Regions from separate parts of the Streptomyces sp. NPDC001617 genome, predicted to be linked through region 1. Evidence: riboswitches for the same ligand, from Rfam matches in the RefSeq annotation. Region 1 holds a riboswitch; each other region holds the start of a gene.
The links. A riboswitch is a leader RNA that binds a small molecule or an ion and turns the genes downstream of it on or off. The one in region 1 is predicted to bind cyclic di-AMP.
Positions count from the first base shown of each region.

Region 1 (4,205 bases):
TACGTGAAATCGCCTTCGGGGCGCCGGTCGGCGAGGAGTACCGCGAAGCGGTCCGCCCAGCCGACGAACGCCCCGTCGGGGCCGGGGTCGCCGACGCCCTCGGTGAAGCTGTCCCCCACCGCAACGTACGACCCGATCACTGATCTGCTGTCACTCTTCGAATCGTCTGCCACAGCGGTCATGATGAACCTTCGAATGTGACCTACGCGACCGTAGGAAAGGGTTGACGGACGGTGAGATAAGCCACGCCTAAAGTGTTGACCAAACTTGGAATAACCCTCTGATCAGGGATGTTGGGGGAGCAACGCCCAGACCCTGAAGTCGCTGATCCGGAAATGACTCCATGTCGTCCGGAAGGCGAAGTGGCCACTTGTGTACGGCTCAGGGTCGCTGTAGTCGAAGACGAGCCGCCCGTTGTTCCACCAGCGCACGGTCGATCCGTCCGAGACGATACGGACCCGGTCGGGCTCGTTCGCGACAAGCAGCGGCTCGGTGTAGTCGTAGATCAGCGGACGGACGCCCGCCTCGCCGACGTAGCGCCGCAGCCGGGTCGTGGTGTTGGTGTTGGCGCCGTAGCCGACGTAGTAGGTCTTGAGGTAGTCGTACTCGGCCAGCGCCCCGCCGCGCGGGGTGGCGAAGATGTCGTCCGGGGAGCGGACGTCGGTCGCGTTCCAGAAGTTGTTGAGGTCGGAGACCCGGTCGTTGACCCCGCCCTCCGACACGGCCGTCGCGGTGTATTCGAGAACGTAGGGCCCTTCGAACCGCTTCTTGAACCAGACCGTCGCCCCGGCGGGTACGTCGACCTCCAGGGTTCCGCGGGAGGCGGCGACGGTCCCGCCCTTCTCCAGCTCGACGGCCCACCGGCCGAGGCCGTGGCGGAAGTCGTCGTGGGCGAGGAGACGGCCGCGGTGGCGGCGCGGTGTGGCGCTCGCGTTCGCCACGGGGGCGAGGGCAGCCAGGGCGGCACCTGCGGCCAGGGCTCCGAACGCTCTACGGGTTGTCGTCATGGGGTGGCGGCTCCTTCGATGTCGTGGTGAGCATCAGAACCCTTAGAAAGCGCTTGCAGAGCTACGGAGATCATCGTGCCCCCACTGCCCCTCCACTGTCGACACCGTCGTATCGCCCGCCACACGACCGCAATGAAACGATCACGAGCCCCGCGATTCCGGGCACACGGCGATTCCGAACACACCGAAGGCCGGACCCGGGGATCGGGGTCCGGCCTTCGGCGGCGTGTCGGGCGAGGCTGTCGGCGGGGGGTCAGCCGACGGCGACGCCCTTGGAACGGAGGTAGGCGACCGGGTCCACGTCGGAGCCGTAGTCCGGCGTGGTGCGGATCTCGAAGTGCAGATGCGGGCCGGTCACATTGCCGGTCGCGCCGGAGAGGCCGAGCTGCTGACCCTCGGACACGGTCTGGCCGACCGAGACGGAGATCTGGGACATGTGGCCGTACTGGGCGTAGTAGCCGTCGGCGAGCCTGACGACGACCTGGTTGCCGTAGGCGCCACCCCAGCCCGCGGTGACGACCGTGCCCGCGCCCACGGACTTGATGGAGGTGCCGGTCGGGACGACGAAGTCGACGCCGGTGTGATAGCCGCTGGACCACATGCTGCCGGCCACGTGGTAGCCGGTGCCGATGGTGCCGCCGGAGACCGGGAGCTGGAAGCCGGTGGAGGCGCTGGTGGTCTTGGCGCTCTGAGTGGTGGCCTTGTTCGAGGCCGAGCTCTTCTTCGTGGCGGAGCCCCGCAAGGAGGACGACTCGGTGGTGCTCGTCGCGGCCTTCTTGCCGATCGTGAGCTTGAGGCCCGGGTGGATCAGCGACGGGTTGTCGCCGACGGCCTCGCGATTGTCCTCGTAGAGCCTGCGCCAGCCACCGCTGACGTTCTGCTCGTCGGCGATCTTCGAGAGGTAGTCACCGACCCGCACCGAATAGGTGCGCACACCCGCACTGTTCGCGGCACTCTTCTTTTCGGTCGCCTTCTTCGCCGTATTCGGAAGAGCCTGAACGGCCTTTTCCGAAACCGACTGAGAAGCGGACTGCACGGTGGCCGCGTGGGCGCCGGTGGCCCCCATCAGCGGAAGGGCGAGGGCGGCGCCACCGGTTCCGGCGACGGCGATGGAGCGGGTGAAGCGCTGGGACTTCGGGCGGCGGTGCTTACCCTTCGCGGGCATGGCGAATTCCTCTCCGGCGCCTGCGAGGTGAGCTGTCGGGTGCGGACTGGAGATGCCCGGCCACGCGCTGGACGCGGCTTTACCCCTAGCCTGTTCCGGAGACCGGAACAGGCGGTTGTGCCTGTGGGTCCCCCGCTCCTGCCGTTCACGGGTGAGTTGGTGCGGATACCGGTCGGCGGCAGGATTGGGCGTCCGTCCGGATTGGTGTGGAACGTAAGCGACGAGGACGCAAAGGGACAAGCGGCGGTTCCCTGTGAATGCGTTTCTCTTGATCCGCTGTGAAAATTCCCGGTCACTCTCCGTCAATTACGGGATCGCCCCGCCGCTCAACGGCCCACGAAAAGCGCCCTAATTACGTGAACATGACGGGCCACGCTCGGTCACGAATATGACGCTCCTCACGTGCCGCCGCTCCAGCTCCCTTTACTCCAGAGCGAGTTGGAATGAAGTGCAATCAAGGCGCCAATTCGGACAGAAGACTCAGATGCGACGCAGGCGGAAAACTGCCGCATTGAGGTCGCCACGCAAGTCGGTACGCAGTCCGTGATGCAGCAATACGGCACCTCGATGTACTTCGCCCGTTTCGAGGCATTCGTACGACGCTGTCGGGTCGAGGGCGCGCAGCCGCAGCGCCGGTACGGGCTCGCCGTACCCCTGCGCCTGGAGCCAGGCCAGGACGACCGTCTCGTCGCCGCGCGTGTACTGCACCGCGCTCAGCCCGCCCGTCGGCGGCCGCAGCCGGTAGAGGTCGCCGTGCTGGACGAGCGGCCGGATCTCCTTGTAGAGGCTCACCCACTCGCGGGCCTCGGCGAGCTCGTCCTCGGTCCACTCGGTGAGGTCCCCGCCGACCCCGAGCACTCCGGCCATGGCGCTCACGAACCGGAAGCGCAGCGAGCTGACCCGGCCGTTGAGCTGGGTGTTGGGGCTGTCGGTGACCCAGGCGGCCATCACCCGCGCGGGGTGGATCTGGCTGAAGCCGTGCTGGATGGCGAGCCGGTCGAGCGGGTCGGTGTTGTCGGAGGTCCACACCTGGTCCGTACGGCTCAGGACCCCGAGGTCGATACGTCCGCCGCCGCCCGAGCAGGACTCGAAGGCGACACCCGGGTGGGCCGCCCGCAGCCGGTCCAGCAGGGTGTACAGGCCGCGGACATGGTCGACCCAGAGTCGCTGGGGGTAGGAGTCGGCGGGCCAACCGGCGTCGGTGAAGCAGCGGTTGAAGTCCCACTTGACGTAGTCGATCGGAGCGCTCGCGAGGAGCGCGTCGAGCTGCTCCCAGAGGTACTCCTGGACGTCCTCGCGGGCCAGGTTGAGCACGAGCTGATTGCGGAACTCCGTCCGCTTTCGTCCCGGTTGGAACTGGACCCAGTCGGGGTGTGCGCGGTACAGGTCGCTGTCCGGGTTGACCATCTCGGGCTCGACCCAGATGCCGAACTGCATGCCGAGCGCGTGCACGTAGTCCGCGAGTGGCCCCAGGCCCTTGGGAAAGCGGTCCGGATTGGGGGTCCAGTCGCCGAGCCCTGCGCGGTCGCTGACGCGCTTGCCGAACCAGCCGTCGTCGACGACGAACAGCTCGACGCCGATCGCCGCGGCCCGTCGGGCCAGGGCGCCCTGCTGCTCCTCGGAGATGTCGAACTCCGTGGCCTCCCAGGAGTTGAACAGCACCGGACGGTCCTGCTCCGCGCCCGGAACGACATACGCGCGCTGGTACGCGTGCCAGGCCCGGCTCGCCCCGCCGAAGCCGCCGTCGCTCCACAGGCCGGCGAAGACGGGGGTGGTGTACGACTCCCCCGCCTCCAGCCGCAGCAGCCCGGAGTCGTCGTAGCCGGCGCCGCCGGTGATCTGCACGCGCGCGTCGGGGAGTTGCGCCACCGAGAGCCGCCAGGAGCCGGACCAGCCGAGCGCACAGCCGTAGACCTCGCCGCGCTCCTCGGTGGCGTCGGTGTCGAGGGCGACCCAGGGCAGGTGCTGGTGACCGGTATGGCCGCGGCGGCTGCCGATGATCTTCTCACCGTAGGTGAGAGGGGACCGGGTGA
Region 1 is NZ_JBSFHA010000023.1:11,217-15,421, forward strand. It holds gene ACWC09_RS19225 (SGNH/GDSL hydrolase family protein) at 1-140, opposite strand, end outside; gene ACWC09_RS19230 (DUF6250 domain-containing protein) at 285-1,007, opposite strand; gene ACWC09_RS19235 (M23 family metallopeptidase) at 1,261-2,172, opposite strand; cyclic di-AMP (ydaO/yuaA leader) riboswitch at 2,177-2,344, opposite strand; gene ACWC09_RS19240 (alpha-galactosidase) at 2,653-4,205, opposite strand, start outside.

Region 2 (4,205 bases), on a different contig from region 1:
TCGTCGAGCGCCCCGATGATCTCCTCGACCGGCACCTCGATCTTGTCGAAGTGGGTGTAGTAGAGGTCGATGTGGTCGGTGTCGAGGCGGCGCAGGGAGGCGTCGGCGGCGGCCTTGATGTTGGCCGCGGTCAGGCCCGGGAAATCGGGGTGCTGGCTCACCTTGGTCGCGATGACGACGTCGGACCGGTTGCCGCGGGACCTGACCCACTTGCCGATGATCGTCTCGGACTCACCACCGGCGTTGCCGTCGACCCAGTGCGAGTACGAGTCCGCGGTGTCCACGAAGTTGCCGCCCGCCGCCGCGTACGCGTCGAGAACGGCGAAGGACGTGGCCTCGTCGGCGGTCCAGCCGAAGACGTTGCCGCCCAGGGCGAGCGGAAAGACCTCGAGGTCGGAGGAGCCCAGCTTGCGAAGAGAAGTCATGTCCTACGTCAACACCCGCACCGGATACGGATCTTCCGGAACGGCCGCGAATTTCCCGTGAACAACCGGAGGGCTCCGCTCCGAAACCGGCTGCCCTGACGTCGGGGGTCGTCGCCAGGGCCGCCGGAGAATCGACGGGACGTGTCCTACGGGTTGAGGCCCTTGCTGCGCAGCCAGGTCATCGGGTCGATGCCGGTGGACTGCCCGTTCGGGTGGACCTCCAGGTGAAGGTGCGGGCCGGTCACGTTGCCGGTGGCGCCGATACGCCCGATGACGTCACCCGTGGCGACCTTCTGGCCGACGCTGACGCTGATCGAGGACTGGTGGCAGAACCACAGCTCGGTGCCGTCGTCGAGGGTGATGATCGTGCGGTAGCCGTACGACCCGGCCCAGCCGGCCTCGGTGACGGTGCCGGAGTGGATGGCCTTGATGAGGGTGCCCGTGGGCGCCGCGAAGTCGAGCCCGGTGTGATACCCGGAGGACCACATCGAGCCGGCCTGCCCGAAGGTGCCGGTGATCGTGTAGGACACGACCGGAAGCTTGTACTGCTTGGCCAGCTCGGCCAGGCGCGCGGCCTCGTCCGCCTTCTTGGCGGCGGCCTCCGCCTTCTCCTTGGCGGCCTCGGCCTTGGCGGCCGCGTCCTTCTCGGCCTTGGCGGCGGCGTCGTCGATCTGCCGGGCGAGGGCGGTCTCGGTGGCGTACTGGGCCTTGCTGTCGACCTGGACCTGCTGCGACTCGGCCTGCGCCATGATGCGGTCGCGCAGCGCCTCGCCGGCGTCCCTGGCACCCTGCGTGGTGTCCTCGGAGGTCACGCCGACGCTGCTGAGCGCCGTGGCGGAGCCCTTCGGGGCATCCGAGTCCCCGCCGAACACATGGGTCACGGAGGCCAGATCGGGCATCGATATGGAGACCGGCGGCTTGCCGGTGTTGGCGCTGGCCATGCCGCCCGCGCCGACGGCGGCTATGACACCGACGCCGAGAACCGTGGAGCTACGGGCGAGCCCGCCGCCGCCGCGCTGCTTGGCGACGCGGTGCCTACCACGTACCGGCCGTAGGGAATCCTCGGTGGGATTCCACTCCTCCCACTGACCCTCGTCGGTACGGGGTCCGGGAAAGCCGAAAGGCTCGGTGCTCGGCACGAACGGGGCTGCCGGGGCAGGCGGGTTGGACGCCACGTGGGCGTGCTCCTTTCCTTCCTTCTCGCCTACCGGGTTAGCTGACGGGTTCGGAGCAGGAAGGTCTCCTACGCGCGTATACCTGTCGTGGGCCCACGACGGCATCCGCGCGATTCACCCCAGGGTGGTGGTTCCCCGGTTCCCTTGCGGGATTCGGCGCGTGCGCACGGAGCCGACTCTTGTGACGGCTGGGACGACCGCGCTGCGTTATCGAACGTTAATAGACCCGGGGTGTGGATTCCAAGGTGTTCCGCTTGATCATTAACGTTCTTGGCCTGGACGTAGGACTCATGACCGGCGAAAAACGGGCGAGTTGGCCACTCCTCAGGATCTTCACAGCCATTGACCGTATGTCAGTTGTTATGCGGAGGGCGGCCGAACGATCACCCCGGGTGATGCCGTACGACAGGAGGGCCATGGCGGGAAACCGGGAAACTGGGAAACGGGAAAACGCTCAGGGCCGGAGTCCATGTACTGGACTCCGGCCCTGAGCCTGAGTAGCGGGGACAGGATTTGAACCTGCGACCTCTGGGTTATGAGCCCAGCGAGCTACCGAGCTGCTCCACCCCGCGTCGTTGTGACACCAGCATACGCCATCCGCGGGACGCCCAGCACCACGGTTTATCGCGGCCGGTTCTGGGGCGTGGGCCGGGGCCGGCCTGCGGTCCCTGCGCGGCGCCGGCGACCCGACCGCACCGGGCACAGGATGTCGGGTCCGGCACGGTGGGGCTTCCCTAGCGTGGAGATCAGTGAAGGAAGGACGGCCAGGAGTGCTGGAGCGGCTGAATCAGGCCATGGACCACATCGAGGAGCACCTCGATGAGCCCATCGACGCGGCTGAGCTGGCCCGTATCGCCATGACGTCGGAGTACCACTTCCGGCGGATGTTCTCCGCGCTGGCGGGCATCCCGCTCTCCGAGTACATCCGCCGCCGGCGGCTGACGCTCGCCGGGGCCGAAGTGCTCGCCGGGGAGCGGACGCTGCTCGATGTCGCGGTGCGCTACGGGTACAGCTCGGGCGAGGCGTTCGCGCGTGCCTTTCGCGCCGTGCACGGGGTCGGTCCCGGTGAGGCGCGGCGGACCGGCGCCGCGCTGCACTCCCAGCCTCGGATGTCCTTCCGGCTGATCGTCGAAGGGAGCGGCAGCATGCGGTACCGGATAGTGGAGAAGGACGGGTTCAGGCTCGTGGGCAGGGGGACACAGGTCCCGCTGGTCTACGAGGGGATGAACCCGGCCATCGTGGAGTTCGTCAAGAGCATCGGCAAGGAGACGCTGGGGCGTTGGCAGGAGTGTGTGGCCGGGGAGCCCGGCGGTGTCGTGGCCGCCGTCAGCAACCACTCCGCGGACGATGCGGAAGGCACCGAAATCGACTACTTCCACGGGGTGGTGAGCGACGTGGAGGTGCCCGGGGCTTCGGAGAGTCTGGACGTCGAGCCGGGGACATGGGCGGTGTTCGAGTCCTCGGGCGCGTTTCCGCTGGCGGTGCAGTACCTCTGGCGGGATGTGTACACCCAGTGGTTCCCGTCGAACCCGTACCGGAGCCGGCCGGGTCCGTCGCTCTCGCGCACGCGGGTGTCCGAGGACGGTACGCACGCGGACGCGGAGGTGTGGATTCCGGTGGAGCGGGTCGGCGGCTGAACCCCGACGCCGGCTACGGCTTGCGGAGCCGGACAAACCGGCCCAGCCGAACCCCGGGCCGGTACAGCCGATATCAGTCGCGGGGCAGCCGGCAAGGGCCGTGGGGAACTGCCGGCCGGCCCCCGCCCGCCCGCACCCCAGGACTCAGCTCAACAGATGCCCGTTGGGCCCCTTCGCCGGCCCCTCGTACTCCCCCAGCACCACCACATCGACCCCCGCCGCGGCCAACAGCCCACTCCCGTCGGCCTCTTCCACGAACGTGTCCGGCTCCCGCCAAGCCGTCACCACCCGCCGCACCCCCGCCTCCAGGATCAGCCGCGAGCACGGCTTCGGTCGGGACGCCCGTCGTGCGCAGGGCTCCAGGCTGCTGTACACCGTCGCGGTCGCCAGCCTCGCGTCGGCCGGGTCCAGCTTGGCCAGGGCGGCCTCCTCCGCGTGGACCGTGGGATCGCCGGCCTCACGGGAGTGTCCGCGCGCCAGCTCCGTGCCGTCGGCCGCCACCACCACCGCCCCGACGCTGAACGCCGTCTCGGACGGCGGGCACAGCGCCGCCAACTCGCAGGCGAGCCGCAGCCAGTGGCGGTCGGCGGCGGACGTCACCGTGCCGGCGCCGGGTGCCGTCGGCTCGTAGCGCATGAGGACCACGTCCTCGATGCGCCGGGTCTCCAGGAGGCGCAGCCGGCCGGCCTGGTATCCGCCCGGCCCGAACAGCCGAGGTGCCTCCGGATCGCCCACGAAGAGGGGAGCGAGGACCAGCTGGAGTTCGTCGGCCAGGCCCTGCTGGAGGAGCTGGGTGTGGATGGTGCCGCCGCCCTCGACCATCAGCCGCTGTACGCCGCGGGCCTCGTGCAGATGCTCCAGCAAGCGGCGCCAGTCGAGATCGGGGCCGAGCGGGACCACGTCGGCGGCGAGGCCGAGTGCGCGGGCGCGTTCGGCGCCCTTGTCCGTGGTACAGACGATCTTCTCTC
Region 2 is NZ_JBSFHA010000068.1:39,563-43,767, reverse strand. It holds gene ACWC09_RS37680 (aldo/keto reductase) at 1-425, opposite strand, end outside; gene ACWC09_RS37675 (M23 family metallopeptidase) at 572-1,600, opposite strand; cyclic di-AMP (ydaO/yuaA leader) riboswitch at 1,613-1,769, opposite strand; tRNA gene ACWC09_RS37670 (tRNA-Met) at 2,099-2,172, opposite strand; gene ACWC09_RS37665 (helix-turn-helix domain-containing protein) at 2,371-3,237, shown strand; gene ACWC09_RS37660 (dihydrofolate reductase family protein) at 3,382-4,205, opposite strand, start outside.
Region 2: linked by a shared signal. The riboswitch ahead of ACWC09_RS37675 (M23 family metallopeptidase) and the one ahead of ACWC09_RS19235 (M23 family metallopeptidase) in region 1 are both predicted to bind cyclic di-AMP.

Region 3 (4,205 bases), on a different contig from region 1:
AGCTTCGGAATGTCCTGGTCAGGGTCCCCTCAATCACGGAGCTTCCTCTCGGCTGACGGCCGGGCGGCCTAGGAGCGGCGGCGGGGTTTCCCGCGGTTCGTGTTCTTGGTGCCCTTGGCGCCCTTGGTGCTGCTCGTCGCGCCGCGAGGGCTGCGGCCCTGTGTCTTGCCCGCGGTGGGCTTGCGCCGGGCCGCGGGCTGGTCCGCCGGCTTCTCCTGCGGCTGCGACCTTCGGCCCCGGGAGCTGTTCGGCGTGCGGCCCCGGACGATGCCGATGAAGTCCTCTACCAGGTCCGTGGTGGCCTCCTCCGGCCAGGACAGGGCGACGCTCGACTGGGGAGCGTCCGTCACCGGGCGGTAGGTGAGGTCGCGGCGGTGATGGAGGCGGGCCAGGGACTGGGGAACGACCAGGAGGCCGATGTTCGCCGCGACGAGTTCGATCGCGTCCTCGGTGGTGGCGGGGCGTTCGAAGGCGGGCTCACCGGGCGGGCCGTCCCAGTCGAGGACGTCGTCGAGGGGGTGAAGGAGCACCTCGTCGGCCAGGTCGGCGAGGGTGATCTCCTCGGCCGCGGTGATCACATGGTCCTTGGGGACCACGACCACCGTCGTCTCGGTGTAGAGGGGGATCGCGCTGAAGAACGCGCGGTCCACCGGCAGCCGCACCAGGCCCGCGTCGGCCTCGCCGGCCCGCAGGAGGTCGGATGCCTCGGTGACCGGTACGGCCTGGAGGGTCAGCGGGGTGTCGGGCAGGCGCTCGTTCCAGATCCGCACCCACTTGGCGGGCGTCGTCCCCGGGACGTACGCAAGCCGGAACGTCTGGGATGCTTCCGAGCCTGTCACCCCGCCAGGTTACCGGCCGTGGTCGGAGGTCTCGTACGCGCTCGATACCCTGGACCGTATGAAGTCGCACCAGACCACCCAGACGATGAAGCCCGCCACGGCGGCGAAGAAGCTGGGTGTGTACCTCGAGGCCACCCCCACCGAGTTCCGTGCGGGTGACGTCACGCGCGCCCGGCTCGACGAGCTGCAGGCGAATCCACCCGAGTGGTTGCGCGAGCTGCGGGCCAAGGGTCCGCACCCCCGACCGGTGGTCGCGGAGAAGCTCGGCGTGTCCATCTCGGGTCTCGCCCGCGGCGGGATCACCGAGCCCCTCACCACCGAGCAGATCGAGACGCTGAAGCAGGAGCAGCCCGAGTGGCTGGTGAAGGAGCGCGCCGTCCAGGCCGAGGTCCGCAAGGAGGGCGCGCGGATCAAGAAGCGGAACGCCGAGCGCGCGGCCGCCCACGACGAGCGCCCGCGTTCCTGACGCTCTCCGCTCGCCGGGTTGGACCACGGTCCGTAGTCGAACGGATGCCGTGCGTACACAACGGGCGGATCTGACGACGCGTCACGACGAAGGTCACAAAAGCGTATCGGACATTCCGGCCTTCAACCTTCACACGGGGCGCACAAGTTGGCTAACTTGGCCTCAGGCCGCTCGAGTCACTCCGGCGAACCCCGTCGGGAAGAGCGGCCTCCGCCGAATCCGGTGCGTCCGCATGGGCAGCCGGAGCCGGGGACCCAACCGAATCATGGGGTGAATCGGTCCAACTGTCCTTCGGGGCAAGGACCGTAGGGCAATCCTTCCGGAACGGCCGCCCGAACCCGACAGCTAACTCGGTAGGCGGAGTACGGAAGGAGTACGGCTCCCATGGCGCCGGAACGATCGTCGCGCGCCGGAGGCTTCGGGCTTCCCGGTGCGCGTAACTCCGACGAGGGACCCAGCCGTGAAGCCGTCCGGCAGCGGGTGAGCAGCCTCTACGACCGTGCCGAGGACGACACCGGCCAGTTCAACCTGACCCGGGTGCAGGGCTCGCGTGGTTCGCGGGGACAGGGCGGGAGTGCGCGCAGAGGCTCGGACCCCGATCTCGACAACGTCACCCGGCAGTGGTTCGACGTGGCGCGTGCGTCGCTGGGGCCGACGATTCCGGCCATTCTGCCGACCGACCGGAGGCCGGCCAGGGAGACGTCCGCCCGTCCGGCCGCGTCCCGGCCCGCGCGTCCGGCGGAGCTTCCCGCCGCCCGTGCGCTGGAGGCCCCCGGCCGGCCCGTGGCCGAGCTGCCCGCCGGAGGCGCCCGCCGTCCGGTGGCCGAGCTGACCTCCGGCCCGGTCGCCGAGCTCACGGCCGGTCCCACGCCCGCGCTGCCCGCCGTACCCAGTCCCCGGCAGGAGGCCGCCGGAGCTCCCCCGACCCCGGCGGCCCCCGAGTCGAGGCAGACGGTCCTGCGCCGGTCCAAGCAGGACAGTCAGCGCAAGGTCGCCGCGGCCAGCGATCTCCTGTACCGGCACATCGCCCGGCAGACCTCGGTCCCGCGCGCGGCTGTCGCGACGCCGGCCTGGGCGGCCCAGGGCACCTGGCAGACAGCGACTCGGCAGAGCACACCGCCCGCGGCGATCGAGCCCACACCGACCCAGGTCAACTGGGCCGTCCCGGCCCAGCGCACGGCGACCGACGCCCCGACGGCACAGCCCGGCTGGGACACCGGCGCACAGCAGGCCGTGACGCCGCAGGCGGCCCTGGAATCCCGACGCATGCAGCCCGGGGCGGACATCGGGACACCGCAGGCCCCCGCATCGCCGCCGGGTCTTGAGGCCCGGCGCATGCAGCCGGGCTCGGACTCCGGGACACCGCAGGCCCCCGCATCGCCGGTGGGCCTTGAGGCCCGGCGCATGCAGCCCGGCTGGGACACCGGCGCACAGCAGCTCGTGGCTTCGTCGACACGGCGGGAAGCCCGCCGGACGCAGCCCGGCTGGGACACCGCCGCCCAGCAGCTCGTCACCGAGTTCACGACGCCCCAGGCCGCGCCCGCGCAGGCCGACTGGGCCACCCAGGTCCAGCAGGCCGCCATATCACCCGCGACCCCCGAGGCCCGGCAGACGCAGCCCGGCTGGGACACCGGGGCGCAGCAGCTCGTGGCACCGCTCACGGGGGGCGACCCCCTGGCGGCACAGCCCGGCTGGGCGACCATGATCCAGCAGCCCCTCGCCACGCGCACCGCGGCCGACGCCGTGTCGACACAGGTCGGCTGGGACACCGCCGCCCAGCAGCTCGTCGCTCCGTCGGCACCCCAAGTCGACTGGCGGGACCCGGTGGCGCAGGAGCAGGCGCGCCGCGCGGCCGACGAGGCTCGGCGGCTGCAGGAGCCGTCGGTTCTCGACACCGGTGTGCCGGCGGTCGAGGACTGGCGTGGGCAGCAGCCGACCGTGCTCGAGACGGGCGTCCCGGCCGTCGAGACGACACCCAGCGCCACCAAGGCCGACCGTGCCGTCGCCTTCGCCCGCGCGCAGATCGGCAGGCCGTGCCTGTGGGGCGGGGTCGGGCCGGAGTCGTACGACAACTCCGGGCTCGCCCAGGCCGCCTGGAAGGCCGCCGGTGTCGCCCTGCCGCGCAGCACGCACGAGCAGTCGAGCACCGGCATGGTGATCCCGGTCGCCGAGAGCCGTCCCGGGGACCTGATCTTCTTCCACGACAACTTCAGCCACGTCGGCATCTACACCGGCAACGGCCTGATGATCCACGCGCCCGGTCCGGGCTCGGTCATCCGTGAGGAGTCGATCCACAACGCCGGGGAGGCGGCGATCCGTATCGCGGTACGCCCCGCGTGAGGCCCGGGACGCCGGTCGAGCCGTGACAACGGCGGCTCGCCGGCCCTCGCCCGCGTGAAGCTCAGGTGCGCCGGTCCAGCCGTGACACCAGCGACTCCGTGAACTGCGAGGCCGCCCACGGCAGTCGGCGGCCGAGCATCGTCTGGACCTGGGCCTCGCGCTGCCTGAAGACCGGGTGGTCGATCCGGACGTGGGCGACGCCCTCCGTGCACGCGCCCTCCTCCAGATCGCCGAGATCGCCGACGAGGGCGATGCCACCGCCCGATCGTACGAACTCGTACTGTGGGGCGAGCGCGTCACAGACCAGCGCGGGACGGACCGTGAGGCCCTCCAACTGGACTCCGATGTCGAAGAGTTCACGCTGGCTGGTGCCGGCCGAGCCGAGCGCGAGCGGATGCGCGCACAGCTCGGCCAGGGTGATCCGGTCCCGGTCGGCCAGCTCATGGCCGGCCGGCACGATCGCGGCCACCGGGATGACGACGGTGCACTCCACCCGCACATCGTGCTGCGGACCCATGGCGTAGGTGGCGGCGACGTCGGCGATCCCCTCCGCCACCCGC
Region 3 is NZ_JBSFHA010000009.1:58,757-62,961, forward strand. It holds gene ACWC09_RS09780 (alpha/beta fold hydrolase) at 1-37, opposite strand, end outside; gene ACWC09_RS09785 (LysR family substrate-binding domain-containing protein) at 69-839, opposite strand; gene ACWC09_RS09790 (DUF5997 family protein) at 898-1,305, shown strand; cyclic di-AMP (ydaO/yuaA leader) riboswitch at 1,507-1,681, shown strand; gene ACWC09_RS09795 (NlpC/P60 family protein) at 1,690-3,645, shown strand; gene ACWC09_RS09800 (LysR family transcriptional regulator) at 3,707-4,205, opposite strand, start outside.
Region 3: linked by a shared signal. The riboswitch ahead of ACWC09_RS09795 (NlpC/P60 family protein) and the one ahead of ACWC09_RS19235 (M23 family metallopeptidase) in region 1 are both predicted to bind cyclic di-AMP.

Region 4 (4,205 bases), on a different contig from region 1:
GGTGGTCTCCCGCGGGAGCGGCAGGGTCGCCTTCGGCGCGCCGCCCTGGAAGCAGCCCAAGCTGCGCCCGGAGTCGCCCTTCGGCCGCGCCTGGTCCCTGTGGGCCCTCAGCTACTACCCGCAGCCCTACCGCTACCTCCCGGCCCAGACCCGTCACTACCTGGTCCGCCGGGTCCTGGGCCCGCTCGGCGCCTGGTGGCTGCGCGACCGCTTCGAGGGCAAGGTCCAGGTCAGCGAGGTCGACCGGATCGTGCGCACGGACGCGGACGGCGCCGGCCCGACGCTGTCGGTGCGCACGCACGGCGGCCAGACGGAGAAGCTGTCGGCCGATCACGTCATCGCGGCGACCGGCTACCGGGTCGACATCGCGGCGATGGACTTCCTCGGCCCCGAGCTGCGCACCCACGTCGCCGTGAGCCGCGGCACGCCCAGGCTGGGCGCCGGATACGTGTCCTCGGTCCCGGGCCTGTACTTCACCGGCCTTCCGGCGGCGGCCTCGTACGGCCCGGTGATGCGCTTCGTGTGCGGCACCGAGTTCGCCTCGCCGAGGCTCGCCAAGCACCTGGCGGCGGCGCACGCCTGATCCCCTCACCACAACGGCCCCCGATCCGTCGGTCCAGTGGGTGCGACAGAACAAGCGTCGCACCCGCCACTGACAACCGGCCGCCCTGGTGATCAAAAGTCAACGGCGGTACGGAAGTTGACCGTGGGACGACGGTGAACGGGGCGGTCGTCCGGTTCGCGATGAGTCGGTGGTGCGTCCTGTCCGTATTCTCTGATCATGGCCGCACCCACCGCGTATGCACTCATCGCCACCGACCTGGACGGCACGCTGCTGAGAGGCGACGACACGCTCTCCGACCGGTCCGTCGCCGCCCTCGCGCGCGTGGCGGAGGCCGGCACCCGGCACCTCGTGGTGACCGGCCGCCCGGCCCCGAGAGTGCGTCCGCTCCTCGACGACCTGGGCAGCGGGGGGCTCGCGGTGTGCGGGCAGGGCGCGCAGGTGTACGACGCCGACGCGGACCGTCTGCTGTGGTCCGTCACCCTTGACCGGGAGCTGGCCGAGACGGCCCTCGGCAAGATAGAGGCCGAGGTCGGCCAGGTGTACGCGGCCGTCGACCAGGACGGCGTGGACGGCCTCACGCTCATCGAGCCGGGCTATCTGATGCCGCACCCCACGCTGCCCGCCGTACGGGTCGACCGGCGCGACGACCTGTGGTGCGAGCCGATCAGCAAGGTGCTGCTGCGTCACCCGGACCTGTCCGACGACGAGTTGGCGGCGACCGCGCGCGCGGTGGTCGGTTCTCTGGCCACCGTCACCATGTCGGGGCCCGGCACCGTCGAACTCCAGCCATGCGGCATCACCAAGGCGACGGGCCTCGCCCTGGCCGCCGAACACCTGGGCCTGGGCCCGCGGGAGACGATCGCCTTCGGGGACATGCCCAACGACATCCCCATGTTCGACTGGGCCGCCCACGGCGTCGCCATGGCCAACGCCCATCCCGAACTCAAGGCGGTGGCCGACGAGATCACCCTGTCGAACGAGGACGACGGCATCGCCGTCGTCCTCGAAAGACTCTTCCCGGGCGCCCGGTAGACAGGCGGCTCGTACGCCTCAGTAGGCGCCCCAGACGTTGTCGATCGACCCGTACCGATGGGCCGCGTAGTTGCAGGCGGCGGTGATGTTGGCGACCGGGTCGTACGGGTCCCACGACGTGCCGCTGACGTGGTACGCGGTGAAGGTCGGGTCGATCACCTGGAGCAGGCCCTTGGAGGGGGTGCCGGCCAGGGCGTTCGAGTCCCAGTTGTTGATGGCGTACGGGTTGCCGGACGACTCACGGATCACATTGCGGTAGATGCCGTTGTACGACCCCGGGATGCCGTGCTGGGCCATGACCTGCAGGGAGGCCCGGATCCAGCCGTCGAGGTTGTTGGCATAGCCCAGCGAGGAGGCGGTGACCACCGACGTGGGGGCCGCGGAGGCGCTGGTCGCGCCGATGACCGGGAGGGCGAGCACGGCGGCGCCCGTACCGATGACGGCGAGCTTGCGGGCGAGGCGGGAGCTTCTGAGGCGGCGGGGCTGAGCGGCAGCAGGCATGACGGGGTTTCCTCTCCGGCGCCTGCGAGGTGAGCTGTCGGGTTCGGGCGGGAGCTGCCCGGCCGCATCGCCGTAAGGCGACACGACTTCACCCCTAGCCGATCCGGAATGTCCGAAGACATCCCGACCCGGCGACTTACCTGGGTTCCCCGCTCCTGCCGTGCGTTCTCGGTAGACGGTTCGGGCGGCGGCAGGATTCGGCGTCCGCCCGACAGGCCGGGAACGTATGCGAGAGCACATGTCCGGAACAAGTGCCGGATTCACTCATCAAGCCGGTTGACCTAGATATGAGGCGTTTGAGGTGCTTGATCCTTTGCGGGTGCCAACCTCAACTGGCATACCGGAGAAGGCGGATCGGTCGAAATGTGCCGGAATGTGGATCATGGATCCGAGTGAGCCAAGTCACGGGCTTTCGCAAGAGTGGTAAATCGGGCAATGAGCCCAACTCGTAGTCAACCGGCTGTCCGTGGAATCCGCTTCTCCCAGGTCCGATGGAAGACGACCTCCCCACCCTCCGTGCAAATCACCTCATTGGATGTGAAAAAGGATTCCCGGTCGCAGGTGATCTCGGACCGTGTACGGATCGTCGTGTCCCAGGCCGCATTCGGACGGTGCAGCCGGATTGACCAGTCCGAGCGGGTGCGGGCCGACAACGGGTCGCTCTCCCGGATCGTGTACGTCTCCAGCGCGTCCTCGGTGAACTCCAGGCCGTCGGGGTACACGCGCGTGCCGCCGTAGCGCGGGCCGACCTCCAGTCGCCACTCGCCCTTGGCCACGTCCCGCACCACCAGCCGCTCGGGGCGCGGCTCGTCCAGCGTGGCGGGGCTCCATCCACCAGCGGCTACGCCGCGGGTCACTCCGAGCGACTCGGCCTGCTCCGGCTCCTCGAAGGTGATCGCCCGCTCGTCCGACGCACGCGCGCGTACCGGAAGTTCCAGTGAACTGCCCGCCGGGTCCAGGGTGAACCCGGCCGCCGAGTCGGCCTGCGGCCACACCCACGGCCAGTACGCGGAGGAGACGGCGAGCCGGATGCGGTGGCCGGCCGGGAAGGCGTACCCGATGCCGTTCAGCTCGAACTCGACGTCCTCGGTGGCGCCGGGGGGCCACGGCACGTCCCTGTCCCGTCCCTGACGGGCCGACAGGTTCAGCACGCCCCGCGTCACGAGGGTCGACGCGCCGTCCGGTGCGAGGTCGCACAGCCGTGCGGCAATCTGACCGCTCTTCACTTCGGAGGTCACCCGCAACCGCACCTTCGGCCGCCCCAGCACCCAGGTCTCCTCACCCACCTCGAAGTCGAAGCACGCCGACCGCGCGTCCTCCTCCCGCTGGTCCGGCGGTAGGTCGGCGTCGTTGCCGAAGGGGAAGAAACGGCCGGCGTCGACGCCTGTGTGCTGCGGTGAGCGGACCGGTACGGGGGCAGTGGTATGTGACATAGCACTGCCCTCAAGGCCGTACGACACCGCCGTCACGTGGGGAGAAGGCCAGGCCGGCTCGCCCACCCAGCGGCCCGGCAGCTTGGCGTACACCGTCGCCGGGGCGTGCGAGTCGCTGATGCAGGAACGCAGCAAGGGCTCGCGCATCGCCCCGGAGTCGATGCCCTTCAGCCAGTGGTCCCACCAGCGCAGGGTCTCCTGGAGGAAGCCGATCGCAGGGCCGGGCGGCAGGCCGTGGTCCGGGTACCGGTGGGGCCAGGGGCCGATCAGGCCGCGGACGCGGTCGGCCGGGAGGTGCTCGACGAGACGCAGCACCGTGTCGCGGTAGGGGTCGTGCCAGCCGCCCACCGCGAGGACGGCGGCCTCGATCGTGCCGTAGTCCTCGCAGACGCTGCCGTGGCGCCAGTAGTCGTCGCGGGTCTGGTGGGCGAGCCAGGTGTGGATGAACGGGTCGACGGCCTCCAGCCGTCCCCGCCACATGTCCCGCCAGATCGGACCGACGTACTCCGGGTCCGGCGGGCGGGAGACGAAGGCGAGCAGGGTCGCCGCCCATGCGTGCATGTCCACCCCGAGGACGGAACCTCCGGTGTAGTGCACGTCGTTGTCATAACGGTCGTCCGTGGAGCAGACCGTGACGATCGCCTTGAGCGGCTCGGGCGCGAGGGCCGCGATCT
Region 4 is NZ_JBSFHA010000026.1:94,950-99,154, forward strand. It holds gene ACWC09_RS21175 (FAD-dependent oxidoreductase) at 1-583, shown strand, start outside; gene ACWC09_RS21180 (HAD family hydrolase) at 782-1,597, shown strand; gene ACWC09_RS21185 (transglycosylase SLT domain-containing protein) at 1,616-2,098, opposite strand; cyclic di-AMP (ydaO/yuaA leader) riboswitch at 2,103-2,295, opposite strand; gene ACWC09_RS21190 (CocE/NonD family hydrolase) at 2,551-4,205, opposite strand, start outside.
Region 4: linked by a shared signal. The riboswitch ahead of ACWC09_RS21185 (transglycosylase SLT domain-containing protein) and the one ahead of ACWC09_RS19235 (M23 family metallopeptidase) in region 1 are both predicted to bind cyclic di-AMP.